One region of the Dongia sp. P2_B8 genome, then DNA from elsewhere that is predicted to be linked to it. Evidence: riboswitches for the same ligand, from Rfam matches in the RefSeq annotation. Region 1 holds a riboswitch; the other holds the start of a gene.
The links. Region 1 has a riboswitch for FMN ahead of AC1DWZ_RS00720 (6,7-dimethyl-8-ribityllumazine synthase). Riboswitches for the same ligand answer to the same signal wherever they lie in the genome.

Region 1 (6,455 bases):
CAATGGAAAGCCGCATGATCGGCACGGTCCAACCCAGTCCAACAGCGTTGAGGTAGATCGATGTGTGATCGATGCGGGCGCGGCGCCTTTCGTGGCGGATGGCGCGCTCCGTATTATTGGCAGGGTTGGCGAAATCGGATTGCAGCGTCATGTCAATTCCATTTCAAGGACTTCCGGATGCTCAGAAGGCACATGGGTTGGGCGGACCTGCTGGCTCATGCTCAAGTGGTGTCAGTTGCTGACAAAATCCGCGTCGGCCGTCGTCTTTTGGGCCTTTAGGCCGATTTTCAGACTGTCGATATAGGAATTGGGGTGGCGGCCGTCGTAGGTGAGCCCGTCGATGAAGTCCGACATCGGATTGCGATAGCCGTCGCTGTCCCAGGGAATATCTACCCTGTCGATCCGCCCCTCATCGACCAGCATCTGGGCGGCCTTCAGGTAGATGTCGGGGCGGTAGACCTGCTTTGCGGTTTCGTCGTACCAGGCGTCAGACTTCGCTTCGGGGATCTGTCCCCAGCGGCGCATCTGGGTCAGGTACCAGACTGCGTCTGAGTAATATGGGTAAGTCGCAAAGTAGCGATAGAACACGTTGAAGTCCGGTACTGAGCGCTTGTCGCCCTTTTCATATTCGAAAGTGCCGGTCATGGAGTTGGCGATGACGGCCTTGTCTGCCCCCACGTTTTCCGAGCGTGACAGGATCTCAACCGCCTGCATCCGATTCGCGTTGTCGTTCTCATCCAGCCATTTGGCGGCCCGAATGAGCGCCTTGGTGATGGCGAGCGTGGTGTTCGGATTCTCTTCCACGAACGCCGCGGTCAGACCGAATACTTTTTCGGGGTTGTTCTTCCAGATTTCGTAATCCGTTACGACCGGCACGCCGATGTCTTTGATGACGGCCTGCTGGTTCCACGGTTCGCCCACGGAATAGCCGGAAATGGTGCCTGCCTCGAGTGTCGCAGGCATCTGCGGGGGCGGCGTCACGGATAGCAGCACGTCGGCCTTGATCTGTCCCGAATTGTCAGCCGGCGAATAGAAGCCGGGATTGATGCCGGCCGCTGCAAGCCAGTAGCGAAGTTCATAATTGTGCGGGGAGACTGGAAAGACCATCCCCATGTTGAAGGATTTCCCGTCGGTTTTGAATTGCTCGAGAACAGGTTTGAGCGCATCGGCTTTGATCGGATGGACCGGCTTTCCATCGGCACCGTGGGGAATGCCGGGCTTCATCATCTGCCAGACTTCATTGGAAACGGTGATGCCGTTGCCGTTCAGATCCATCGAGAATGGCGTGACGATATGAGCCTTGGTGCCGTAGCCGATTGTCGCAGCGAGCGGCTGGCCGGCGAGCATGTGTGCGCCGTCGAGTTCGCCGCTGATCACCCGATCGAGCAGCACCTTCCAATTCGCCTGGGCTTCCAGCGTGACGTACAATCCCTCATCCTCGAAATAGCCGAGCTCTTTGGCGATTGCGAGCGGCGCCATGTCGGTAAGCTTGATGAAGCCGAATTTGAGTTGGTCTTTTTCAAGCGCGAGCGGTTCGGCGCGCGGTGCTCCGCTCCAGGTGACCACGCCAATCAACACCGTTGCGATGAAAGTCGCCGCGGACCGGGTTTTCGTTAAATCATCGGCTCTTGACGCATATGTGCCTGTCATCTTCGTCACCCATGTCGGTCGTCATTGCAAAAAACGCCGCAAGCAGGATCGCACCCCAATTCTTCTTGGGGGTTCGATTCCTGCCGGCGGCGTTGCCGGTGGCCCTTCTATGAGCCGATATTCTGGAGGACCGTCAGTGGCCCAATCAAAGTTACAAATGCACTCAGCGTGCCAACTGGATCCCGGGTGTCATGAAGGGTACTTTCTTCATTATCTGTCGAAGCTTATGCGTTTGCCACATTTCCATGCCGACGAGATTAGATGCGGTGTTTTGGCTATTTCTTGAGCTTGCCGTGCGTAAATATTGTGCAGTGCGCGCGACAACAGCACTCTACGAATGAGGTGCGACCCGCGCGGTTTTGACACCGAAGGGTAGGCTTTCGAGATAGGAGTCGAGCTTGTCAGGATCGAAGGCGCGGCCATCAAAGAAGCCGTCCGGCCCGAGCCGAAGCGTGCCGCCCGAGGCGCTCACGTGAGTTTCACTGAGCAGCGCGCCTTCGACCTTTGAACTGCCGCCCGGCAAGACAACGCCAAGCGGACCGAGGGCCTCCCGGTAGATATCTGGCCGGTAGGTGCGCCGCGCCGCGTCGAGCGCCGTTGCGGACAAGGGGACCTGACCCCAATGCACCATCTGGCTGAAGAACCACAGCGCATGGCTGATCCAGGGGAAAGTCGCTGCCTTGCGTTCAAAAGACAGGAAGTCCTGTATACCCTGCGGCGCTGCGGATCCAAGACTGATCCGATTTGATAAACCCGGCAGAAGCAATTCGACCGGCAGATCAAGATACTTTGGTTGCGACAGAAGGCGTGCCAGCTCGGTGTGGTTTTCGAAATTGTCGCACCAATTGGAGGCGTGATACATGGCCGCCAGGAGAGCTCTAACCGCATCTCGATTTCGTTCCGCCCAATCGGCACGCATGCCGACTACCTTCTCAGGACTTGAACGCCATATAGCGGCCTTGGTTGTCGCGATCTTTCCTGCGCCGGCCGCGACAGCAGCCGTGTTCCATGGTTCACCTACACAATAGCCGTCGATATGACCCGCGGCCAATGCGTCCGGCATGAAGGGCGGTGGAACGACTGCCAATGTCACATCATTTTCCGGATCGATTCCGCAAGCGCCAAGCCAATAACGCAATTCGTAGTTATGGCCCGAGAAGGGATGCACAATGGCGAGCGTCAGGCGTGACTGGCCCTTTGTACGACGGTTGGCAACAAGTGTCTTGAGAGCGGCGCCGACGCGCGCCGGATCGCCGTTATTTGGCGCACCGAGCTCTGCAAGTGCCTGCCACAGGGCATTTGACACAGTCACAGCATTGCCGCCAAGACCAAGCGCCATTGGCACGATCATGGGAACGGCGAGCGATGCCAATCCGATTGACGCGGCGATTGGCATCGGCGCCAGCATATGGGCGACGTCGAAATGCCCAATGGCGATCCGGTCACGGATATTCGCCCAGGATGTTTCGCGCACCAATTGGAGTGCCAAGCCCTGTTCTTCTGCGAAACCCTTTTCGGCGGCGACAATCAGGATCGCTGCATCAAGAAGCGGCATGAAGCCTGCACGCAAACTTACAATTCTCCCGTCCGTGGTCATGAAGAATTTCCCGAAAATATCTTGGCGGCGATGATGAGGCTTTGTGCAATCTCTGCGACGCGCTGGTTCTCATTCATTGCCATGGTGCGCATGAGGGCATAGGCCTCCTCCTCGGACAGCCCGCGGGCCGTCATCAAGATGCCTTTGGCTCGATCGATGACTTTGCGCTCTTCCAGCGCCTGCCTGGTTCTCTCCAGCTCATTTTTGAGCCGCGAAAAGGCGTTGAAGCGGCTGACGGCCATGTCGAGAATCGACTTCACTCGTTCTTTTTTCAGCCCATCGACGACATAGGCAGAAATCCCGGCATCGATGGCTGCTTCAGTCATCGCCTTGTCCGACCGATCGACGAACATGGCAATCGGGCGATGCACGGTGCGAGATACCTGAAGCAGATATTCCAGTGCATCGCGATTGGGATTCTCCAGATCGATGAAGATGACGTCCGGATTTATCCGGCTTACGAGTTCGAGGAGGCCGGTGATTTCCCGCACGAGGGTGACGGGCGAGCAACCGGCTTCGCGCAGGCCGGCCTCGATGATCGAAGCCCGGATATGGTTCTCGTCGATGACAAGGACAGAAAGGCTCAATGTCTCAAAATACCAATGGCGCGGTTGCAGGAATATTGTGCAATGCACAAATCGTGCCGAAGTTACGACTTTGCTGGTTGATCGGGCAGACATCGGACGATACTGCCTCCCGAATTGCCCACAGACCCGGACCCAGATAAATTTGGATCCAGGTTCGGCCTATGACTGGGTTTTAGAGGCTTTAATGATGTCGCAGCAGATTGTTGATGGTACCGCCGGCACTTCGGCGACGTTCGAGAGGGGGGGCGAGCTCGACCTTGTCCGGGCCGTGGATAGGGCGGTCCTGCGCAACACGCCTTTTGACCACATTCATATGGAGAATGTTTTTCCCGCAGATTTCTACCAGGAGATACTGGAGAAGCTTCCGGCCGCGGACAAGTATCACCCGCTATACCACCATGACGCGCTTCGGGCCGACGGCAGCAGCACGCGGATGCGCATGTACCTCTATCCCGAAAACCTCTGGCGCTTGCCGCGTTTACAGAGCTCGATTTGGCGCGAGATTGCCGCCGCACTATGCTCTCAGGAGCTTGAGAGCGCATTCAAGCGGAAATTCCGGACAGCCTTAGAAGATCGCTTCCAGCAAGAGGCGGAGAGCATCCCACTCTATCCCGTGCCGATTCTGGTGCGTGATCTCCCCGGCTATCGCATCGGCATTCACGCCGACGTGCTGAGCAAGGCGATTACAGTACAGTTCTATCTGCCGAGTGATACGTCGCAAGCGCATCTCGGAACGATCTTCCACTCTACCAATAAGAAGGACGAGGCTGACCAGCCACTTGCGATGCAATTTCTGCCTTCTAGCGGCTACGCCTTCGCCGTCCGTCGGAAGGAAAGCTGGCACAGCGCGCCAACGACGACGGAGGCAGATGGCGAACGGCGGTCGATCATGCTGACCTACTATGTGGACGGGGACCTGAAAGCGAAGCTTCGTTGGCGGCGGCAGCGGGCGAAGATCTTCTTTGGCAAATACCCGAGGGTTTGAAGGAGGGCGCGCTCAGGCGTGGAGAGGTCGCCCGCCCTCAAGATAGAAACACTCAGGACTGGTTTCGAGCAGCCACGAAACTTTCGCGCATGGGGGTGAAGGTGACGCAAGCTGGCCGGCGCTGACAATTAGGACCACCTCAAGACGGTTCGGTGGCAAGAAAGTTTCTCGGCAACGCTATGAAAGCGCGTGGAAAAGGCGATTTTTGGTGGCGACTTTCCTGAGTCGGCAAGGCAATCTGGCTTGCAGCGATCCGGCAAATGGAGTACTTCACGCTGCCGTCCGAGATGATTTCTCAGGCGGAAATACGTTCTCAGGGCGGGGTGTAATTCCCCACCGGCGGTGATTGCATGAGAGTGCATAAGCCCGCGAGCGCTCATCGGACCGTTGCTTCGGCATCATCTGATGAGGTCAGCAGATCCGGTGCGACTCCGGGGCCGACGGTCATAGTCCGGATGAAAGAGAACGGGATATCGCCAACATGATCAGGCATGACCCGGTTATGGATAAGCCCGTTGCCCTGATTCCCAGGTCCTATGGTCGAGGAACCAAGATGAATCAGAGCCTTCGAACTGCCAATCCTACTAAAGAAAATGCGACACGCGCTGACGTCGATCGTGTCGCCTTTATTCAATCTTCCTGGCATGCGGATATTGTCGATCGCTGCCGTGACTCATTCGCGACCCAACTCGGCAAGCTCGGCATCGATGCCGGCCGGGTGGATTTTTTCACTGTGCCGGGCGCATTTGAGATTCCGCTGCAGGCGAAACTACTCGCCAAGAGTGGACGATACAGCGCCATCGTCGGTGCCGGTTTCGTGGTGAATGGTGGCATCTACCGTCACGAATTCGTAGCGCAGGCGGTGATCAGCGGACTGATGCAGGTCCAGCTTGAGACCGAAGTGCCGGTCCTGTCGGCCGTGCTCACACCGCATCATTTTCATGAGCATGGCGAGCATCAGAAATTCTATTTCGATCATTTTGTCGTCAAAGGCATTGAAGTTGCCAATGCCTGCGCTCAGACCTTGAGTAATGTCCAGCAACTCAAACAGGTAGCGGCATAGCCTGCGGCGCTGTAGGCACCCGACGCTGGTCGTTCCGGCGTCGGGCCGCCATAGGTCACGACATGATCAGGCCGCCATCGACATTGACGGTCTGGCCGGTGATGTAGGATGCATCTTCAGACGCCAGAAAGGCAACGAGCCCTGCCACATCCTCGCCATTCCCGGCTCGGCCCATGGGAATGCCGCGGACCCATTCGGCCATCAATTCGCCGGGGGCATAGCTCCCCAAAAGCTTGCCCCAAGCTGCATCATTATAGGCCCACATGTCGGTCTCGATGATGCCCGGGCAGAAGGCGTTGACGGTGATGCCTTCCTTTGCCACTTCCTTCGCCAGTGACTGCGTGATGCCGATAACACCGAATTTCGACGCAGCATAATGCGGCGTGTAGATGAAGCCTTGCCTAGCCTGGCCTGACGCGGTGCTGATCAACCGCCCACCTCGGCCATGCTTGCGCATGCGGGCGATGGCTTCCTGACAACACAGAAACACACCCTTGGTGTTGACGTCCATCACCTTGTCCCATTCGATCTCGGTCATCGCCTCAATCTTGGCAATGGTGATGACACCAGCAT
Region 2 (6,455 bases), on a different contig from region 1:
TAGATGCAGGTCGGTGTCTTCGAGGACCGGCTGACACCCAGCAGAATGACGTCAGCATCCTCGTAGGAGCGCGCGGACTGCCCGTCATCATGGGTGAGGGCGAAATCCATGGCGGCGATGCGGTCGAAATATTCGGCATCCAAGGCATGCTGCCGCCCGGACTGGCCACGCGCTGCCTGGCCGAAATGATCGGTAAGCGCGCCCATGATAGGATCGAGGACCGAGACAATTTTGACACCCAGGGTGCGGCAGCCATTGAGGAGGTGCTGGCGCAGCCGGTCATTGACCACGGTGAAGAGAACGAGGCCGGGATGTGCCTCGATTCCCGCCAGCACCTTGTCCATCTGGCCGGTGGTGCGGATGAGGGTCCAATGATGCTCGATGGGATGGGCGCGCTCGAACTGCACCAGGCAGGCGCGGGTGATGCTGTTCAGCGTCTCGCCGGTCGCGTCGGAGACGAGATGGATGTGCAGCTGCCCTGCGGCGGTCCCCGGCGCGCTTCCCCCCGAAGCATTGCCACTGGCTGCATTGTTGTTCGCCATGACTCGTTTACCCGCTGATGCCTTGCCCACAGCCAGTTGCCCACAGCTGAGCAGTTGATAACCGGCCTGGATGTTGTGGATAAGCGACCCTTCGCCAATCCATCCACCTAACCCATAATGTCATGACACTGCTTTTCCCGGCTGACAAGGGTGGCCCGGGCAGGATCTGAATCATGGGGATAAGGTGGATGGGCGCCAGGCTCGAATTCATCCCCGTTATCCACCTGTTTCCCTGCGATCCTTATGCTTTCGACGTCATCCCCAGGCGAAGACCCGGGGATCCGCTGTGGCAGTTGAGACTGTGGATGCCCAGGTCAAGCCCGGGCATGGCGGTAGGAGGCAAGCTACGCACACATTTACCCCGATGCATGGGTGATCTGGCTTTGGCCATGCTAAAGGTCTTACCCCCAGCGCTTCCGGGAGGGATTGCTAACAGCGGGGATTCTCCTGATTCACCGCACATCATCATCTTCTACCTAGAGTCTTATCTTTTAGAGATGTAGGAAGAGGGCTGTTGGGAACGAACGGATTTGATCATGAAGACTGCCGACAAACTGCTGGTAAGGGCGCTGAAAGGCGAGACCCTGGCAAGGCCACCCATCTGGCTGATGCGCCAGGCCGGCCGCTATCTGCCCGAATACCGTGCTTTGCGCGCCAAGGCAGGTTCGTTCCTCGATCTTTGCTATAATCCGGACTTTGCCGTTGAGGTGACGCTGCAGCCGATCCGCCGTTTTGGTTTTGATGCCGCGATCCTCTTTTCCGACATCCTGGTGGTGCCGCATGCGCTGGGGATGGATCTGCGTTTTGAAGAAGGACGCGGTCCGCTTCTCGATGCGCTGAAGGACGATGCCGATCTTGGCCGACTGGCGATGGATCAGTTCCATAGCAAGCTGCGGCCGGTCTATAGCGCCGTTGCCGGCATCAGGGCGACCTTGCCCCCGGAGACGGCACTCATCGGCTTTGCCGGGGCTCCCTGGACCGTGGCGAGCTACATGATCGAGGGTGGGTCGTCCCGCGACTATGCCCGGACCAAGGCCTGGGCCTATCAGCGTCCGGAAAGCTTCCAGCGCCTGACCAACCTGCTGGTTGAAGCGACGGCATCCTATCTGATTGCCCAGATCGAGGCTGGCGCCGAAGTGCTGCAACTGTTCGACAGCTGGGCCGGTGCACTCGATCATGCCAGCCTGCTCCGCTGGAGCCTGGCGCCGATGAAGGCGATCGTCGACCGGGTCAGGATGGCCCATCCGGAAGTTCCGGTGATCGTCTTCCCGCGCGCCTGCGGTGCGGGCTACCTCGATTTTGCCCGCTCCAGCTTCATGCATGGGCTTAGTCTCGATTCCGGCGTGCCGCTGGATTGGGCCTTTACCCAATTGCAGGGTCGCCTGGCCTTGCAGGGCAATCTCGATCCGCAGTTGCTGGTGGCCGGTGGTCATGCCATGCAGGATGCTGCAACGAAGATCCTGGATACGCTGGGGCAAGGTCCATTTATCTTCAACCTGGGCCATGGCATCGTGCCGGAGACGCCGCCCGAACATGTCGGTGCCCTGGTCAACCTGGTCCAGGCCTGGCGCCGGTGACGGCTGAAGCAAATATCGATGAAAAGCCCGGCACCGGTATTCCCGTGGGTGCGGTGCTGCGTGCCAGGATCGGCTGGATCGAGATCCGCTGCGACGAGCAGGCCATCACCCAGCTTTACTGGCGCAAGATCGAGCCCAAGGTCGTCGTGACGTCGCCTTTGGCGGAAGAAGCCAAGCGCCAGGTCGAGGCCTATCTCGAGGGCAAGCTCACCAAATTCGATTTGCCGCTCTCTTATCCGGGGACGGAGTTTGCACGCACCGTATGGGACATGCTGTTGCGCATCCCCTTTGGCGAGACACGGCGCTATGGCGATCTGGCGACCCTGATGGGCAGACACGATTACACCGATGCCCGGGCCGTCGGGACGGCCTGCGGGCAGAACCCGATCGCCATCGTCATTCCCTGCCACCGGGTGATCGGGGCAGCGGCACTCGGCGGCTATAGCAGTGATCTCGGCCTCACCGCGAAACGCTTCCTCCTCGACCTGGAAAAGGGCCAAGGACGGCTGTTTTAGGTAAGAAAACCTTATTCCGCCGTGATTTTCCCTCGCTTGACGCGGCCGTCTCCGACCTGCCATGTTGCGGCCGTTAGTGCTTTAACACGTCAATACGTCTTCAGGGCGGGGCGTAAATCCCCACCGGCGGTAGGACATTCCGGATGCAAATCCAGGGGTCGAGCCCGCGAGCGCCGCACAGGTGAAAACCTTCGCGGGTCAGCAGATCAGGTCGAAATCCTGAGCCGACGGTCATAGTCCGGATGGAAGAAGACGAGATCGGGACGCCCGCAATGGGTTCCGTCGTCGCGCCTGCGATGAAGGAATTCCAGGCGACAACGCTCTGATTGCGCCCTGGAACGTTTGTCGCAACAGATGCGAGGAGCGTTTCATATGTCCAAACTGATCAGCCAAGCTGAACTTACCCGTATCTACGGCCGTATTGATGCGGCCGTTCAGGCCATGCAGTCCGGCCTGCCGGTCATCGTGCTCGATGATGATGACCGCGAGAACGAGGCGGATTTGATCGCCGCCGCCAGCAACCTCACCCACGATGTCATGGCGCGGATGATCCGCGATTGCAGTGGGATCGTGTGCCTGTGCCTGGATGCCGCCACCGTCGACCGGCTGCAGCTGCCGATGATGGCGACCAACAATGAAAGCCGTTACGGGACAGCCTTCACCGTGTCGATCGAAGCGCGTCATGGCATCAGCACCGGTGTCTCGGCCGCTGATCGCCTGACCACGGTCAAGACGGCCATAGCCCCCGGTGCCAAGGCCAGCGATATTGTGAGCCCCGGCCACATGTTTCCCTTGCGTGCAAGCCCCGGCGGTGTGCTGACCCGCCGCGGCCATACCGAAGGCTCGGTCGATCTGGCCGAGATCGCCGGCCTCGGTTCGGCAGCGGTGCTGTGCGAGTTGATGACACGCGACGGCGAGATGCTGCGCAGCCGGCAGGCGAAGGCCTATGGCCGCCGCAACGGTTTCCCGGTGCTGACCATCACCGACATCGTGGCGTACCGGGAAAGCTTGCTGGCGAAGGCGGCATAAGGGCGCGGATCGCGCAAGCCTGGCGGGATCAACGGCGGGTCGGATGCGTGAGCTGTTCCAGCAGCGCATCCGCACCCTTGTCGATGCCGGTCTTGGCGGCTGCAAGTGATCCGACGCTGGCTGCGATGTTCATGGCGTTCGGGTATTGCTTGGTGACGGATGCCGCGAGGAGTTGTCCGGTCGTGGCATCGTACATTTCGGAGGCATAGAGGACGGAGCCGGTGAACAGGCCCTCGCCGCCGCTGACGGCCTGCACGCTGTTGTAGATGCCGCCGCTGATATCAAAGCGGGACAAGGTGCTGAGGACCGGGGTGCTGGTGGCCGCACCCGTGAGCGTCAGCTTCACGCGGAGCGTGTTCGGTGCCGGGCTCTTCACGACGATGAAGCGGCTGCGCAGCGTTTCGGCGAACTGGCTCTGCATGTAATTGGCAAGGATGGTCTTGTCTTCTTCGGACATATCGCCGAATTGCTGGTCCGCACCGCGGTAGATATCGACCGGATCGATAAGGACCCGCTCATATTTCTGCCAGTTGGCATCGGCGGTGTAGCGAAAGGGCACGCGATCGGAATCATCCTGCCGGTTGGGTGCGAGATAGGGTGACGATTCGATGCCGGAATAGGCGACCGGCTCAGCCGTCGAGCAAGCGGCAACCGATGCACAGAATGCCGTTGCCAGGATCCGCTCAGCCTTCTTGTTGAAGAGGAACATTGTTATCTCCGTCTCAGGGTGGGTCTCGGGAGACGAGTTCGGTCGTTTGGGCATACCGGCCGGGCTCGTGCCGGCGGCAGTCTTAGCAGTCCAGATAAAAACCGTCTAGACGGTTTGTTTTAGACATATAGCCAGGTGGTGCCGGGAGATATGCCTATTTTTCACTGATATTCCGGGCAGTTAATGCCGAAGATGGGCATCAGCCCTTTTTGGGTGCCGACTTTTTTTTGCGCTTGGGAGGGGTGCCGGCGTGGGAAAGCCCTGACCATTGTCCGTCGTCGAGGAGCCGTTCGAACAGCCGCTCCCGCTCCGCCTTGGTCAACGGACAGAGCCCCAGCAGAAAACTGAAAGCAAGACCCCGTGCTGCCGACCAACGCAGGACGGCCAGATCCGGATCCGGCGCATCGGCCTTGATGGCTGCAATCTTCTGCGCGTCCTTGCTGCGGGTGATCGTCATAAGGCCAGGTTCTTCAGCCACGGCACCGATGAGGGCAAGGGCGACGGAGTGCGGCTTGGCGATGGTTTCGCGCGACGTTGCGATCTCTGCCGCCAGATGGGACTGCGACGTTTCAGTCCCGTGTTCAGCGACATATTTTCGCGAAAAATCTTCAAAGTACGCGACCTGATGTTCCAGCAGCGCCCGCAGCACCGCCTGCTTAGTGCGGAACTGGTGCATCAAGCCGCCCTTGCTGATCCCGCTCTCCCGCGCGATCGCATCCAATGTCAGCCGGCCCGGACCATCGCGGGCGATGATGGCAAGGGCTGCTTGAATGACAGCGTTTCGGGTTCGTTCTGATCGGGACGTGTTGTCCATGCTTTTCTCGTCATCTGCAGGCTTTTGCACGGTGATACATCAGCCGCATCGGTTTCTACAGCATGATGGCACAAATCCGGGTTGGATCGACAGAGCGGCAATGTTGGGGCATGGGTGGGGCGCGTCAGTGACAGATGACGCGTGTGATCGCGCTGGCTATGCTCGGCCAAACAGATTCACCAAACAAATTCATCGGGGCTGCCCATGACCATTCCCACAGAGACCAATGCCATTCGTTTCCACCGGACCGGTGGACCAGAAGTCCTGACATGGGAGACGGTCAAGCTGGGCGCGCCGGCAGCCGGCGAGGTCACGTTGCGCAACAAGGCGTGCGGGCTCAATTTCATCGATACCTACCACCGAAGCGGCCTCTATCCGGTGACCCTGCCCTCTGGCCTTGGCCTCGAAGGTGCCGCGGTGGTCGAAGCGGTGGGTCCTGGTGTTGCGCATCTCAAGGTTGGCGACCGCGTCGCTTATTGTGCGGCACCCTTGGGCGCCTATGCCGCCTGGCGCAACTATCCGGCCGACAAATTGGTGAAGGTGCCGGACAGCATCGACGACCAGACGGCAGCCGCCATGATGCTGCAGGGCATGACCGTCGAATATCTCATCCGCCGTACCTATCCGGTGAAGGCCGGCGATCTGGTGCTGTTCCATGCCGCGGCCGGTGGCGTGGGGTCGATTGCGGTGCAGTGGCTGAAACATCTGGGGGCCATCGTCATCGGCACGGCGGGCGGGGCGGAGAAATGCGCCATCGTCAAGTCGCTGGGCGCCGATCATGTGATCGACTACCGCGCGGAAGATTGGGTCGCGCGCGTCAAGGAGATTACCGGTGGCAAGGGTGTCCATGTCGTCTATGACGGCGTTGGCAAGGATACCTGCATACCGTCGATGGATTGCCTGCGGCCGCGCGGTTATCTGGTGACATTCGGCAACGCATCCGGACCGGTGCCGCCGATCGAGCCGCTGCTATTGTCGCAGAAAGGGTCGATCTTCCTCACCCGTCCCACGCTCATGGCTTATACCGCGACGCGCGAGGAGCTGGAGCTTTCCGCCAATGCCTTGATGGATGTGATCGTGAAGGGCGCCGTGAAGATCCGCATCGGCAAGACCTATCCGCTCCAGGAAGCAGCGCAAGCACATCGCGACCTCGAGGCGCGCAAGACCACCGGCTCGACCATCCTGCTGCCCTGAGAGAGGGTGGACAGATGCGCACCCTCTGTTGGGCACCGATCCGCCGCGCACAGTTGGCTGCGGGATAACGCCAGG

Region 2: linked by a shared signal. The riboswitch ahead of ribB (3,4-dihydroxy-2-butanone-4-phosphate synthase) and the one ahead of AC1DWZ_RS00720 (6,7-dimethyl-8-ribityllumazine synthase) in region 1 are both predicted to bind FMN.

The regions. Positions count from the first base shown of each region.
Region 1 is NZ_JBFUDM010000001.1:163,402-169,856, forward strand. Features, by position in the region: gene AC1DWZ_RS00695 (ABC transporter permease) at 1-151, opposite strand, end outside; gene AC1DWZ_RS00700 (CmpA/NrtA family ABC transporter substrate-binding protein) at 232-1,566, opposite strand; gene AC1DWZ_RS00705 (CmpA/NrtA family ABC transporter substrate-binding protein) at 1,982-3,247, opposite strand; gene AC1DWZ_RS00710 (ANTAR domain-containing response regulator) at 3,244-3,882, opposite strand; gene AC1DWZ_RS00715 (hypothetical protein) at 4,019-4,819, shown strand; FMN riboswitch at 5,125-5,290, shown strand; gene AC1DWZ_RS00720 (6,7-dimethyl-8-ribityllumazine synthase) at 5,301-5,882, shown strand; gene AC1DWZ_RS00725 (SDR family oxidoreductase) at 5,938-6,455, opposite strand, start outside.
Region 2 is NZ_JBFUDM010000002.1:311,377-317,831, reverse strand. Features, by position in the region: gene AC1DWZ_RS06335 (pyruvate, water dikinase regulatory protein) at 1-542, opposite strand, end outside; gene hemE (uroporphyrinogen decarboxylase) at 1,079-2,119, shown strand; gene AC1DWZ_RS06325 (methylated-DNA--[protein]-cysteine S-methyltransferase) at 2,116-2,634, shown strand; FMN riboswitch at 2,727-2,892, shown strand; gene ribB (3,4-dihydroxy-2-butanone-4-phosphate synthase) at 3,007-3,663, shown strand; gene AC1DWZ_RS06315 (DUF3313 domain-containing protein) at 3,692-4,372, opposite strand; gene AC1DWZ_RS06310 (TetR/AcrR family transcriptional regulator) at 4,572-5,186, opposite strand; gene AC1DWZ_RS06305 (quinone oxidoreductase family protein) at 5,391-6,380, shown strand.